2 regions of the Diaphorobacter sp. JS3051 genome follow, and region 2 is predicted to be linked to the other one. Evidence: riboswitches for the same ligand, from Rfam matches in the RefSeq annotation. Region 2 holds a riboswitch; the other holds the start of a gene.
The links. Region 2 has a riboswitch for cobalamin ahead of bluB (5,6-dimethylbenzimidazole synthase). Riboswitches for the same ligand answer to the same signal wherever they lie in the genome.

Region 1 (7,105 bases), 360 kb from region 2:
ATGGGCGAATGTGGATGCAACGATTGATGTGGATCGCGTGGCCGGCCTTTTTGATGGCGGGCGTCATGGAAATGGTGGTGTTCGCCTTCGTGGATCCAGAAGCGCTGCAGTGGTTTGATCAACCCCTGCATCTCTCGCGCGAAGGTGTGTATACCATCGCCTTCTTCACGTTCTGGTTCGTACTCATGGCTTCCAGCGCATTGACGACGCTGTTGTCACTCTCGCCCTTTGAGTTGAATCGCTGCCCCGTGCCCAAAGGGGCGCGGCCGGCTGATTGCGCCAAATACGTTTCCTGATCTTTCCGCCGATCAGTTATGAATGAGCAAAAAACCGAAGCTTAATGGCAGGCTTGCTGGCTGTTGACAATGCGCTTCAGCGCATCGGTATCGACGATGCGCACATGGCGCTGTTTTACTTCCACAATACCTTCTTCCACGAACTTGGAAAACGTGCGGCTGACGGTTTCCAGTTTCAATCCTAGGTAGCTGCCGATCTCTTCACGTGTCATGCGCAGCACCAATTCGGATTGCGAGAAACCCCGGGCATGCAAGCGTTGTACGAGATTCAACAGGAATGCGGCAAGGCGTTCCTCAGCACGCATACTCCCCAGCAACAGCATGACCCCATGCTCGCGAACAATCTCGCGGCTCATGATCTTGTGCACATGGTGCTGTAGTGCCGTAACTTCGCGCGACAACTCTTCAATACGATCGAAAGGCATGACGCATACTTCGGCGTCTTCAAGCGCTACCGCATCGCAAGTGTGACGGTCACTCACGATGCCATCCAGGCCAATGATTTCGCCCGCCATTTGAAAACCCGTCACTTGATCGCGACCGTCCTCGGTGGCGACACAGGTCTTGAAGAATCCGGTGCGGATGGCAAAAAGGGATGTGAAGGGTTCACCGTTCCGGAAAAGCGTGCCGCCACGCTTGATCTTGCGTCGTACAGCAACAATGTCATCGATGCGCTTGAGTTGCTGGTCGTCCAGACCCACGGGCATGCACAGCTCACGCAGATTGCAGTTTGAGCAGGCAACTTTGATGGTCTGGAGATTCGTATGCATGGGAACCCTGTTCATGGCTTGAGCTTACCTCTGAACGGCTGGGAGACATGGAATGCCGTAGGCCGCCGGACGACTTTGAGCCGAAGTCAAATTGTCGCCACAAGGACCTCATGGGCGCTTGATCAACGTCAAGGACTCATGGGGGACTCTACGGCACAGTGATATGAAAGTGCAAGGAATCCCGTCATGACCGTTGTTACAACAGAGCTCCTGCGTCGCTTTGACGTCCCAGGGCCGCGCTACACCTCTTATCCGACTGCTGATCGTTTTGTCGAGGCTTTTGGCGAGCGGGAATACATCCTTGCGCTGCAGCAGCGTCGCGTGGGGTCGGTAGCCAAGGCGATGCCTTTGTCGCTTTATGTCCACATCCCGTTTTGTGAATCGCTGTGCTATTACTGCGCGTGTAACAAAATCATTACCCGGCATCCAGAGCGGACAGAGGTCTACTTGCGTTACCTCAGCCGTGAAATCGACCTGCATACGGCGCACTGCGGTGTGGGTCAGCATGTGAGCCAGCTGCATTTCGGCGGCGGCACGCCTACTTTTCTGACGGATGACGGTTTGCGCGAACTGATGGGCATGCTGAGGCGCAGTTTCGTCCTTGTTCCTGGGGGGGAGTACTCCATAGAAGTGGACCCCCGGACCGTGGATGAAGCGCGGCTGGGATTGTTGGCGGAGCTGGGTTTCAATCGCCTGAGCTTTGGCGTGCAGGATTTCGACCCTGAAGTACAAAAGGCCGTGCACCGCATTCAGCCTGCCGAAAAGGTGTTCGCGTTGGTCGATGCGGCTCGCAAGCTCGGGTTTGAATCGGTGAACGTGGATTTGATCTACGGGCTGCCGCGACAGACACCGGAGTCGTTTGATTGCACCTTGGAGCAGGTAGCCGAGCTGCGGCCAGACCGGATCGCGCTGTATGCGTACGCTCACTTGCCAGAACGCTTCAAATCGCAGCGACGCATCATCACGGCCGAGTTGCCCATGGCTTCGGCCAAGGTGTCCATGTTGGCCCGGTCACTTGATGTGTTCCAAGAAGCCGGCTACGTCTACGTGGGCATGGACCATTTTGCTCTGCCAGACGATGCGCTGGCGGTGGCCAAGCGGCAAGGCAGGCTGCACCGCAATTTCCAAGGCTATAGCACGCAGCCCGATTGCGACCTGATTGGTCTGGGCGTTTCTGCCATCGGGCGCGTGGGCGCTACTTACAGCCAAAACGTGAAAACGCTGGACGAGTATTACGACTGCATTAACCAGGGGCATTTGCCTGTGGTGCGCGGGCTGGCGTTGACCAAGGACGACTTGGTGCGCCGCGCAGTCATCATGGCGTTGATGTGCCAAGGTGAGTTGCTGTTTGAGCCGTTGGAACAGTCTTGGCTGATTGATTTCCGCAGTTATTTCGATGCGGAATTACAGCAACTGCAAGAAATGGCGGCTCAGGGCTTAGTGAAAATTAGTGATGAGGGCGTTGAAGTTACGCCCATGGGGTGGTATTTCGTGCGCGGTGTGGCCATGGTGTTCGACAAGTATCTGCAGGCTGACCGTAACCGCGCTCGCTTTTCCCGGATTATTTGACCCATGCTGTGGGCGCTGGCCACGACGGCCTTCCTGATGGGGCTGATGGGAGGGGCTCACTGTTTGGCGATGTGTTCTGTTCCCTGCGCGGCGCTTACGGGGCTGGGTGGCACGCCGGACGCCACCCACACCATTCAATGGGCGCCCCGCCGCGGAATCCTCCAACGGGTAGCGCAGTTTCACGTGGGGCGCCTGATTGGCTACGGCGCCGCAGGGGCGGTGGTTGCGCTGGCCATGGAGCAACTCGCGTGGCTGGGGCAAAGCACCTCGGCATTGCGCCCCCTTTGGACGCTGATGCACGTGCTCATCCTCGCGTGGGGCGGGATGATGATGGTGCAAGCGCAGCAGCCCTTGTGGGTTGAGCGGGCGGGGCGTGCTGCCTGGGCGAAGGTCAAGCCCTTGGTCTCTCGGCCTGGCGGGCTCCTGACCGCGGGTGTGGCCTGGGCGCTCCTGCCATGCGGCCTTCTGTATACCGCACTGTTGACTGCCGCTCTCAGCGGAAGCGTGCTCCGCGGAGCCTTGTGCATGGTCCTGTTTGGCGTGGGAAGCGGTGTATGGCTGGTGCTGGGGCCGTGGACTTTTGGCCGCATTCGCGCTTGGATCGGCGTGAAGGGTGGGGCGTGGGGGTCTCGGCTGGCAGGTGGTGTGCTTTTTTCCCTGGGTGCATGGGCGCTGTGGATGGAGGTTGTCCATGGGCAGCCGGCGCCGTGGTGCGTGCCCTGAAAACAGCGTTTTGTGGAACCACAGCGGCTCCGCGAAGCATGCCGTGGCAAGCGAATGGTGCACACTGAGACGCTCAGGCGTGACGTATCGCTGTCAGATCTCTACCAGCGGAAGTGACGAGTCTGTTCTCATCGACGTGGAGAAATCCAGCTACGCATCTCTGCCTTACTGGATGCGCCATCGTGCGTCTGGGGCGCGCGTTGCGTATCAGTGAGATTGCCGAAGGACTGGGAAACGCCCGAACCACGCCAGGATATTTGGCATCGGTGCGACGACTACCAAGGTCTGCTCTGTGCCTTGCAGATGGGTGGGTTGCGCGCGCTGGCCGCGGAGCGCCGGATTTTCTGAGCAGGTATTGAGGTCGCTGGCACTCACCCGGAGCGAGGGCGCAAGCGATTACCGGAGAAAAAGGTGTCTGCGAATGCCACCGGACCGGCATCCTGAACCGGGGGTTCAGGTGGGCGAGGGCAGCCAGGCGTTGGGTTCATCTGACGCGAGATGATCACGCTCACCGGGCAATGTACCAAGCCCGTGCTCAATGAGCATTGGTTCAAGGAAATATAAAGCCCGGCAGCACCGCAGACATGTTCATTGTAGTGGGCTGCCCGTGTGCGGCCAGGGGCTGGGCTTTTACCGTAATGGTTATAGGAGGCGCCCATCCTCGCCCAGCGCCTCGTCCAGGCGCAGGAGCAACTGCTGCACGCGCTCATCGCTGTCGTGCACATGCGGCGCGACCGGGGTGGGGGCCATGCGCGCAGGGGCTGAGGCGGCTGCCAAATCGGCGGCTTCGCGGTCGGCGATCTCGAAAGCCAGGTTGAGGGCCGCCAGCACGGCGATGCGCTCACGCGCGCGTACTTTGCCCGCGTCACGGATGCGCGTCATGGCGGTATCCACGCGCTCGACCGCCTCCAGCAGGCGCGACTCCTGGCCGTCCGGGCAGGCCAGGAGATAGCTTTGCTGGAGGATCTGTACCTCGATCTGCTTCATGGCGCGTCTTTCGTCTCAGCAGTGCCGGGGAGTTCGGGCTCGGCAGGCAGGCGGTCCAGCAATGCGTTCACGCGGGCACGGGCCGCCTGCAGGCGGGATTGGAGGGAATCGCGCTCCTGGGTGAGCGCCGCGACCTGCTGCGCCAACAGGGCATTGGTGCGCTGCAACTCGGCATGGCGCAGCAGCAGCCGCTCAACGCGCTCGGCGATCTGGTCGATGGAAGAGGGGGAGGCCATACGCTGCCGATTGTAGGGATCGGCGTGCGAACCATCGTAAAATTGCGCAGTTGGTGCTCGCGGCGTGGTTCACATGCCGCAGTTCAACGGGAAGCAGGGAGGGACTCTCCGCCATGGAGTGTGTCCTGTGCCTGCGCTGCCCCCGCAACGGTCAGCGGATGAGCCGTACCTCGGCTCCCTCTTCATTGACAAGCCACTGAGCGCCTTGAACAAGCGTTTGGGAAGGCGATGCAGAGCGTTCCGCCAGCCCGGATACCGGCCAACGAGGTGGCTCCGCGTTTCCTTTTGTGAAACCTGGGCCGTTATGCCCAGGTGCCGACGGGGAGGTCGGCCGTGGCGATCTCTCTGTTTGCCCCACATGACAAACACCCGTCCGTTCAATGTGCGCTTGAGTGCGCTTTCCGTGCACGCGCGCGTCGCCGTGCTGCCGCTGGCGCTGGCCGCCGCTTTCCCCGCCGTGTCCCAGACCCTGCTGGCCCAGGCAGCCACAGAACCCCAACTGCGTGAAACCGTCATCACGGCAACCCGCGTGGCCCGGCCGCTGGCCGACATCGTGTCCGATGTGTCCGTCATCGACCGTGAAACCATCGAGGCCAGCGGCGCGGTAGGCGTCATTGACGTGATCTCGCGCCTGCCAGGCGTGCAGATCACGCGCAATGGCGGCCAGGGCAGCAGTGGCAGCGTCTACCTGCGCGGCGCGGAGTCGCGCTTTACCGCCGTGTACCTGGACGGCGTGCGCCTGGACTCGCAATCCACCGGCGGCGTGGTGTGGGAGCAAATCCCGTTGTCGCAGATCGACCGCATCGAGGTCGTGCGCGGGCCAGCGGCTGCTGTGTACGGCTCGGATGCCATGGGAGGCGTGATCCAGCTCTTCACCAAAAAGGGCGAGGGTGCGCCGGCGCCCTACGTGGGCGTGGGCCTGGGCAACCAGGGCACGCGGACGGTGCAGGCCGGCGTGAGTGGCGGCACCGAGCAGGTGGACTATGCGCTGGGGCTGTCGCATGAGCGCGCCGATGGCTTCAGTGCCCGCGTAGGCTCCGCCTACAACCCGGACGAAGACGGCTACCGCCGCACCTCTGCCAATGCCCGACTGGGCGTGCAGTTCGACACGACCCATCGCCTGGAGGGCACGCTGCTGGCCAGCAACCTCAACTCGCAGTACGACGGCAGCAAAACGGCCGACGACCGCAATCACCACCAATTGCGCACGGCCAGCCTGGCATGGCTGGCCAAGTGGAGCGACGTGTACAGCACGCGCTTGCAGGTCACGCAGGGGCAGAGTGAATACAGCACCCGGCCCAACTTCTACATGACCGAGACCACGCTGCACAATTACCTGCTGCAAAACGAGTGGCGCCTGGGCGCGCATCTGTTCACAGCCGCGCTGGAGCGCCGCGAGGACGAACTGCACAACCCCGCCACCGAGTTCGTGGGCGACCTCCAGCGTGACCGCTCACAGAACGCGCTCGCGCTGGGATATGGCCTGAACCAGGGCGCCCATACGCTGCAGGCCAACCTGCGCTATGACGACGACAGCGAGTTCGGCGGCAAAAGCACGGGCAGCCTGTCCTATGGCTACGCCATTACGCCGCAGTGGCGCGTCACCGCAGCGGCCGGCACGTCCTTCCGTGCACCCACGCTCTACCACCGCTTCAGCGAATACGGCGCGCCCGACCTGCAGCCCGAGAAGGGGCGCAACGTGGAGCTGGGCGCGCGGTGGACGCAAGGAGAGAGCAGCGTGGGTGTCGTGGCGTACCGCAACCGCGTCAGCAACCTCATCAATTTCGGCGCCGCGGGCCGCTGTGATTCCAGCTTCGGCTGCTACGAGAACGTGGGCCGCGCCGAGTACAAGGGCGTGACGCTGTCGGCCGCGCACCGCATCGCGGGCGTGTCGGTGCATGGCTCCATCGACTGGCAGAACCCGCGTGACCTGGACAGCGGCAAACTGCTGGCGCGCCGTGCCAAGCGCTACGCCACGCTGGGTGCCGACACCCTGGTGGCAGGCTGGACGCTGGGGGCGGAGCTCTACGCATCCGCGCGCCGGTACGACAACGCGGCCAACACCAACGTACTGGGCGGCTACACCACGCTCAACCTCTACACCAGCAAGCGCGTGGCGCGCGACGTGACGCTGCTGGCCCGCGTCGACAACCTGGCCGACAAGGACTACCAGTTGGCGCGCACCTACGCCACCGGCGGCCGCACATTCTATGTGGGCCTGAAGTGGGCGCCGCAGTAACGCCATCACCGACTGCCACACCATGAGCCGCTGTCCCGCCCTGGTCATCGCCGCGCCCGCCTCTGGGCAGGGCAAGACCACCGTCACCGCCGCTTTGGCGCGCCTGCACACACGCCAAGGCCGGCGCGTGCGGGTGTTCAAGTGTGGGCCCGACTTCCTGGACCCGCACTGGCACCAATTGGCCAGCGGCGCCCCCGTGCACCAGCTCGATCTGTGGATGACCGGTGCGGCAGATTGCGCGCAGCGCCTGCGCGCCGCGGCGGCCGAAGCAGACCTGCTGCTCAT
Region 2 (7,105 bases):
CCGGGCAGCGGGCGGTCGTTGACGGTGTCCCAGAACTCGTAGTCGATGCCCGTGGCACCCGATGCATTGTTGATCATGCCCTCGGTCTGGTGCGTGGTGCCGTGCTGCAGGATCTCGCCGCCACGCGCCAGCGCGTAGTCCAGCGCCAGCCGCAGGTTGAGGGCGTTCGCCATGGGAATGTCGGTGGGCACGCCCGCGCTTTGGGCGCCCAGCGGGTCCTTGTAGTGCGGTACCACCCCCACCGAGAAGGGCACCTTGCGCTCAAACGCAGTCCTTCCTCGGGGAACGGGCGGCGCAGGTTGTAGGTGCGCAGCCCAGCCTCGACATGCAACACCGGCAGGCCATGGGAGAAACCCGCCAGCGCTCCCTGGAACGCGCTTTCGGTGTCGCCCTGCACGATGACGGCGCTCCAGGGCTGCTGCCCCATCACGCCTTCCAGTTGGCGGCGGCACCCGAGGCTGAAATCCAGGAGCGTGCTTCCCTGGCGCTCGAGCACATGGTCGGGCCGGATATCGAAGCAGTCCAGCATCTGCACGGCCATGTCGCTGTGCTGGCCGGTGTGCAGCCACACGGGGCGAACGCTTTGCGCGCCTCGCAGGGCGTGATATACCGGTGCCAGCTTGATGATCTCGGGGCGCGTGCCGGAAATGATCAGGACGGGAGCGGGCTGTTCATCGATGCAAGTCATAAGGTGCCTCTCTTCCCTTCAACCTATCGATCAGCAGCCCCCGGGGGCCTCTGCCGCGTCGCCGCTGGCGACACGCGCCGTGATTTTCACGCACCCTTACCAGGGCTTCAATAGGTCACTTGGTAGAGACGATTCTTACCACTTTTTCATCAATTGGCAAATTAGATCGATAGTATTTAACTATTTACCGGTGCGTGATAGGACGGCTTCTGGTTGCACAGCCCCTTCGAATTCCTCATGCGCCCATCCTGAAGATGGCAAGTGCCGGCAAGACACTTAGCGCATCGCTCCGTCCACCCCGGCCGCTTGAAAACTCGCCATCTCGCGCAGCACGCGGCATGCCGACTCCAGCAACGGCCAAGCCAGAGCGGCACCTGAGCCTTCTCCCAAGCGCAGCCCCAGGTCCAGCAGCGGCTGCGCCTGCAAAGCCTGCAGCATGTGGCCATGGCCCCGTTCGCCGGAGCGATGGGCAAACACACAGCGCTGCAGCACGGCAGGCGCCAGGCGCACGGCCACCAGCACAGCCGCGCAGGTGATGAAGCCGTCGACCACGATCACACGACGCTCGGCGGCGGCCTGCAGCACGGCGCCGGTGAGCGTGGCGACTTCAAAACCACCCAGGGCGGCCAGGGCCTCCAAGGGCTGCGTAGCACCGGCGTTGGCCGCCAGCGCCTGCTCCAGCACGGCTTGCTTGCGCGCGATGCCTGCCGCATCCAGTCCCGTACCGGCACCCGTGCACTCGGTCAGCGGCACGCCTGCCAGACGCGCCAACAGCAGCGACGCCACGGACGTGTTGCCGATGCCCATCTCGCCCAGCAGCAGCGCGTTGCCGGGCATGGCGCGCACGATATCCATGCCGTTGCGCAGCGCCTGGGCGCACTGCGCGTCGGTCATCGCAGGGCCGACGCTCGCGTCCTGCGTGCCCGCCGCCACGCGGCAGTGCACCAGGCGGGGCGCACCGGGAACGACGTCGCGCGCGGGTACTGCGCGCGCCACGCCACAGTCGGCCACGGTGAGCTGAAGGCCGTGCTGGCGCGCCAGCACGCTCACGGCTGCGCCGCCTGCCAGAAAGTTCTCGACCATCTGCCAGGTCACGTCGCTCGGGTAGGCCGATACGCCCTTGGCCGCCAGGCCATGGTCGCCCGCGCACACCAGCATCTGCGGCGCCTGCAGCATGGGTGATTCGGTACCTTGGATCTGGCCCAGACGGAGGGCGAGTTGCTCCAGGCGCCCCAACGCACCCAGTGGTTTGGTCTTGTTGTCCAGCTTGTGTTGCAGGGCCTGCGTCAGTGGCAGATCGGTGAAGTCAGCAACGAAAGGCAGGTCGATGATCATGGCGTGTTTCGATTGTCAAAAAAAGGTCCAGCGCGGCCCCGACTCACGGGGCGCATATCAAGAGGTGGCCGTATTGCGGGGCGGGCCCCATGCCTTGTGGCTGGCTTATGCCGGTGCGGTCTGGCGACTGCACTGCGCCGCAGCCTGGTCGCACCGCAGATGCGCGATGAGCGGCTGCTGGTCGTCGCGCTGCCCCCATTGCTCGAAGTACACCAGGTCTTCCACGGGCAGGCGTGGCAGCCAGCCAGCGGTTTCCAGTTCGGGCTTGGCGTGGAAGTGGCTGACGTAGCCGACACACAGGTAGGCGATGGGGGTGATACCCTTGGGAATACCCAGCGCCTGCTGCAGGTCAGCCTGGTGAAAGATGCTCACCCATCCCACCCCAAGCCCTTCGGCGCGCGCGGCGAGCCACAGGTTTTGCACGGCACAGACGCTGCTGTACAGGTCCATGGTTTTCATGTGGGTACGCCCTACCACCACCGGACCGGTGCGCTCGCGGTCGCACGTGATGCAGAGGCCGATGGGCGACTCCAGAATGCCCTCGAGCTTGAGACGCTGGTACACCGCGCGCTTGTCGCCCTCGAACATACCGGCCGCTTCGGCATGGGCCTTGGCGAAGGCATCATGCACCCGGCGCTTGGTGTCCTGCGATCGCACCACCAGGAAGTTCCATGGCTGCATGAAGCCTACGGAAGGCGCATAGTGCGCCGCGGTCAGGATGCGGCTGAGCACCTCGTCCGGTACCGGGGTGGGCAGAAACTGCCCCCGCACATCACGGCGTGAAAAGATGGTGTGGTAAATGGCGTCGCGGGCCTCTTGCGTAAAGGCGTGAACGCTTTGCGTGGCTTGCGCCTGCGCGGTATTCATGGCAGTCCCCTGTGCGTGAATAGGTCGCACGCTGCCTGGCCTTGCAGCGCGATGAACGTTCAGGCCGGTCTTCTGGCTTGGATTCATCTGACCCGCCGCGCCTTCCCGGCCTTGGCGGCCAGTGGCATTGAGCGGGGGTCATCTTCCTTACAGCGTTGGGCACGCGGCGGACTCCAACCGCCTTCCCGATTCTCCCTTTGCCTTGCGGCAGCGGGCACCTGAGGACGGGGATGATAACAACCGCAATTCAACCGCAGTTATCGTCCTTTACTGCGCAGCGAGGGCATCCAACACCCCAGGCTCGAAGTGCCGTGCGATGCCGGCGGCCAGCCTGTCAAACACCGCATCCAGCGTCGGAGCATCGGCACCGAACAGTGCCCGCAGCACGGTTGCGTCCTCGAACAGGCCGTGAAGGTACAGGCCCAGCACATTGCCCCCCGGGTTCTGCCACGCCAACCCGGGCATGAGTTCGCGCGCCACATCGCCGCTGGCGGCCATGGCCGGGTGCTGAGCAGTCTGGCCGTGGTGGATTTCGTAGCCTTGCACAGCCACGCCGGCGAGATGCCGCCAGGCGCCTTGTACGGCGCCGAAGCACTGGCGCGTGGGCCGCACGGTCTTGGTGGCCTCGAAGCTCGTCACCAACGGCAGCAGGCCCAGGCCGGGGCCATTGCCGTCCACCCCCACGGTGTCGATCAACGCCTCGCCGAGCATCTGCAGTCCACCGCAGACTCCCAGCACACGGCCACCGCGTGCCGCATGCGCAGCAATCGCCGCGTCCAACCCCTGTGCGCGCAGCCAGGCCAGGTCAGCCGCCGTGGCCTTGCTGCCGGGCAGGACGATCCAGTCGGCGCCCTCCACATCCGCGGGGCTGCGCGCCCAGGACAAACGCACACCCGGCACATTTTTGAGCGGCTGGAATTCGTCCAGATTGCTGATGCGCGGATACGCCACCACGGCGATGCGCGTATGCACGGCACCCGCGGCGGTGGAGCGCATGTCGAACACGCCGTCCTCCTCGGGCAGGCCGTGGTTCCACTGCATCGGAATGGTGGCGACGACGGGCACGCCGGTCTTGTCCTGCAGCATTTGCGGCGCGGGCGCCAGCAGTGCCTCGTCGCCCCGGAACTTGTTGAGCACGAAGCCTGCGATGAGCGCGCGTTCTTCCTCGGGCAGCAACGCCCATGTGCCAAACAGGTGGGCAAAGGCGCCGCCGCGGTCGATATCCGTCACCAGCAGGCAGCGCGCCTCAGCATGGCGCGCCACGCGCATGTTGACCACGTCGCTGGCGTGCAGATTGATCTCTGCCGGCGAGCCCGCGCCTTCGATGACCACCACGTCGTTCTCGGCCCGCAGCGCGTCCAGCGCCGCCGCGATCTGCGGCCACACACGCTGGCTACGGCCGCGCCATGGCAGTTGCGAAAGCTCATCGCTCACCTGTCCCAACAGCACCACCTGGCTCTTAGTGTCCGCTTCGGGCTTGAGCAGTAGCGGGTTCATGCGCACGTCGGGCACGGCCCGCGCTGCCAGCGCTTGGAAATACTGGGCACTGCCAATCTCGCCGAACTGCTCGCCCGGTGCAGCCACCACGCGCGCGTTGTTGCTCATGTTCTGCGCCTTGAAAGGCGCCACCTTCAGGCCCTGGTTGCTGTAGTAGCGGCACAGCGCGGTGGCCAGCCAGCTCTTGCCCGCACCGCTGGTGGTGCCCAGCACCATGACGCAGCGCGCCGGCCCGGGTCGGGTCTTGTTCATTGCGATTCCTTGTAGAGGCGCCACGATACCTCCAGCGCCCGCTGCGACTGCGGTGGCAACACGCCCAGGCGCACGTGCCCGGGCAGGCCAAACGAGGTGCAGTCGCGCAGCTTGACGCCACGCGCGCGCAGCCATTGCAGGAAGGTCCCCATATCCTGCACCGGCGGACATGCCGTGAAGAAGTTGGCGAGACTGCCAGGCGCAACGGCCCAGCCCAGGGCCGCGCACAGCGCCAGTTGCGCGGCCTTCCATTCGCGCAGGGTCGCCAGCGATTGCGCGAGCCATGCCTGCGTATCCGGCCGGACCCAGGCCGCCAACAGGGCAACACCGTCGGCACCGACCGGCCAGGAGGCCGCCAGCGCCTGCACAGCGGCGACACTGCCATCGGGGACCGCGGCACTCGGCGCAATGGCATAGGCCGCGCGTACACCGGTCAGGCCCAGCGCCTTGTTGGGCGTCCACATCTGCCAGGCGGCATCAGGCGCTACGGTGGCGGCTCCCTCCAGGCGCAGTGGTGCGTAGGCGCAGTCCAGTATGCGCAACACGCCGACAGGGGCCGGGGCGCACCACGCCGCCAGTGCAGCATCGGTCGTTCCCAACGGGCTGGCGGGCTCGCACGCCCAGTGCAGCGCCGGCTCAGAAGAAGGTGTATGGCGGCAGTCCAGCTCCCACACCTGGGCCGCGCGGGTGTAGTCGCCGTAGCCATGCGCGGGCACAGCGACCTGGCGCACGCCGCTGCGTGCCGCGTGCGCGGTGATGCGATGAATGAACTCGCTGGCGCTGGCGGCGAGCACCACGCGCTGCACCGCCACGCCGTGGAACGTGGCGATCTGCGCGCGCAGCGCGGTGTAGGCCGGGTCGGGGTAGTGGATGAAGTCACTCTGCCGGAGCGCCGCGATGGCCTGCGGACAAGGACCGCAGGCGTTGGCGTTGGTGGAGAAGTCATGCAGCGGCACGCCCAGCGCATCCGGGCCGCCGTGCTGTGGCGCATGGTCAGACATGGGTGTGCACTATAGCTATCAATAACAGAGCTGCTACCGCAAGCGCTGCAATCGCTAGCAGTGTTTTTGATGCCAAATGCACCGCACGCTGCGTGTCCGCGGCCTGGGGCGCATGCCCGGGGGCGTTCAACACGTACACACCTGGTTTGGAAAGGCGCACCCCCAACGCCAGCGCCATCGCCCCCATGGGCCACCCGCCGTTGGGCGACGGCGTGAGACGCGACTGCGCGCGCAGATCAGTCCAGCGGGCGCCGTTGCCACGCGACACACCCCACAACAGCACCGCCGTGATGCGCGCGGGCAGCCAGGACAGCACATCGTCCGCACGCGCCGCCCACTTGCCCGCCCATTGCCAGTAGCGCCCACCGCGCATGCCGGGGTATCCCCACATCGCGTCGGCCGTATTGGCAAAGCGGTAAAGCGCCGCACCGGGCAGGCCCAGCAGCACGAACCAGAACAGCGGCGCAATCACGGAGTCGCTGAGGTTCTCGGCCAGGGATTCAATGGCGCTCTCGCGCACGGCCGCCGCATCGAGCCCTTGCACATCACGGCTGACCAGCCAGGACAGTCGCTCGCGCCCCGCATCCAGCGACTGCGCCAGCGCATCTTCCACCGCCAGCACTTCCCCGCGCAGCATGCGCCAGGCCAGCAGAGGTTTTAGCAGCAATCCGAGTACTACCCCCGCCCCCCAGTTGGGCAGCCAAGCGAGAGCAGCCCCCTGCAGCGCAAACGCTACTACCAAAATAATAGCTGCCAAAGCGCACCAGCAAGCCGCAGCGCTCCCAAATAACCATAAATCACGCCCAGTGTCCCGCAAAGGTGCCACATGCGCTCCGCAGGCTTGCAGTGCCCGCCCCATCCAAACCACGGGATGCCACCGCGCGGGAGGTTCGCCCCACCGGCGGTCGATAGCGAGCGCCACCAGCAGGGCTGAGGCTGATGCAGCTATATCTGATATCCAGAAGGACATAGGGGGAGCCTACAGTGAAATGGGAGCCTGAAATCCAGGCATCGCTCACATACCGCTTGTCAGCGCAGTTGCTCCGTCCATCCTTCAGGGGGATGCCCAGGGCAAATGTCACGAATAGCATCAGCAGCATGCAATCGTTGCACCTACCCTGCCCCTCGCACATGCCGCAGCATTCTGGTCATGGGACCTTGCAGCGTGGCTTCACTGTGATCGAGTTGATGGTCGCTGTAGCCATCCTGGCCGTCCTGGCCTCTTTGGCGGCGCCCAGTTTTATGCCGATTATCGAACGGTGGCGCGTGCGGCAAGCGGTGGAAGAACTGCAGTCCTCCATCTACTTTGCACGATCAGAGGCCATCAAGCGCAGTGGCGGCATCGTCATACAGAAAAGTGCTAACACCGCCCAATGCACAACAAGCGCCAAACAGGAGTGGGATTGCGGTTGGTTCGTGTGTGAAGACGCTAACAACAACGGCAAGTGCGACAACACCGAAGCTG

Region 1: it holds a riboswitch for cobalamin, as region 2 does, so the genes downstream of both, I3K84_RS17985 (TonB-dependent receptor domain-containing protein) here and bluB (5,6-dimethylbenzimidazole synthase) in region 2, are expected to answer to the same signal.

Annotation. Positions count from the first base shown of each region.
Region 1 is NZ_CP065406.1:3,772,853-3,779,957, forward strand. It holds gene I3K84_RS17955 (hypothetical protein) at 9-296, shown strand; gene fnr (fumarate/nitrate reduction transcriptional regulator Fnr) at 338-1,081, opposite strand; gene hemN (oxygen-independent coproporphyrinogen III oxidase) at 1,253-2,635, shown strand; gene I3K84_RS17970 (sulfite exporter TauE/SafE family protein) at 2,639-3,358, shown strand; gene I3K84_RS17975 (cell division protein ZapA) at 4,001-4,345, opposite strand; gene I3K84_RS17980 (hypothetical protein) at 4,342-4,581, opposite strand; cobalamin riboswitch at 4,616-4,860, shown strand; gene I3K84_RS17985 (TonB-dependent receptor domain-containing protein) at 4,940-6,820, shown strand; gene I3K84_RS17990 (cobyrinate a,c-diamide synthase) at 6,843-7,105, shown strand, end outside.
Region 2 is NZ_CP065406.1:4,131,254-4,138,358, reverse strand. It holds gene I3K84_RS19750 (polysaccharide deacetylase family protein) at 1-254, opposite strand, end outside; partial or broken gene I3K84_RS22375 (UDP-N-acetylglucosamine 2-epimerase) at 305-541, opposite strand; gene cobT (nicotinate-nucleotide--dimethylbenzimidazole phosphoribosyltransferase) at 965-2,023, opposite strand; gene bluB (5,6-dimethylbenzimidazole synthase) at 2,129-2,890, opposite strand; cobalamin riboswitch at 2,935-3,127, opposite strand; gene I3K84_RS19730 (cobyric acid synthase) at 3,158-4,639, opposite strand; gene I3K84_RS19725 (aminotransferase class I/II-fold pyridoxal phosphate-dependent enzyme) at 4,636-5,640, opposite strand; gene cbiB (adenosylcobinamide-phosphate synthase CbiB) at 5,633-6,610, opposite strand; gene I3K84_RS19715 (GspH/FimT family pseudopilin) at 6,772-7,105, shown strand, end outside.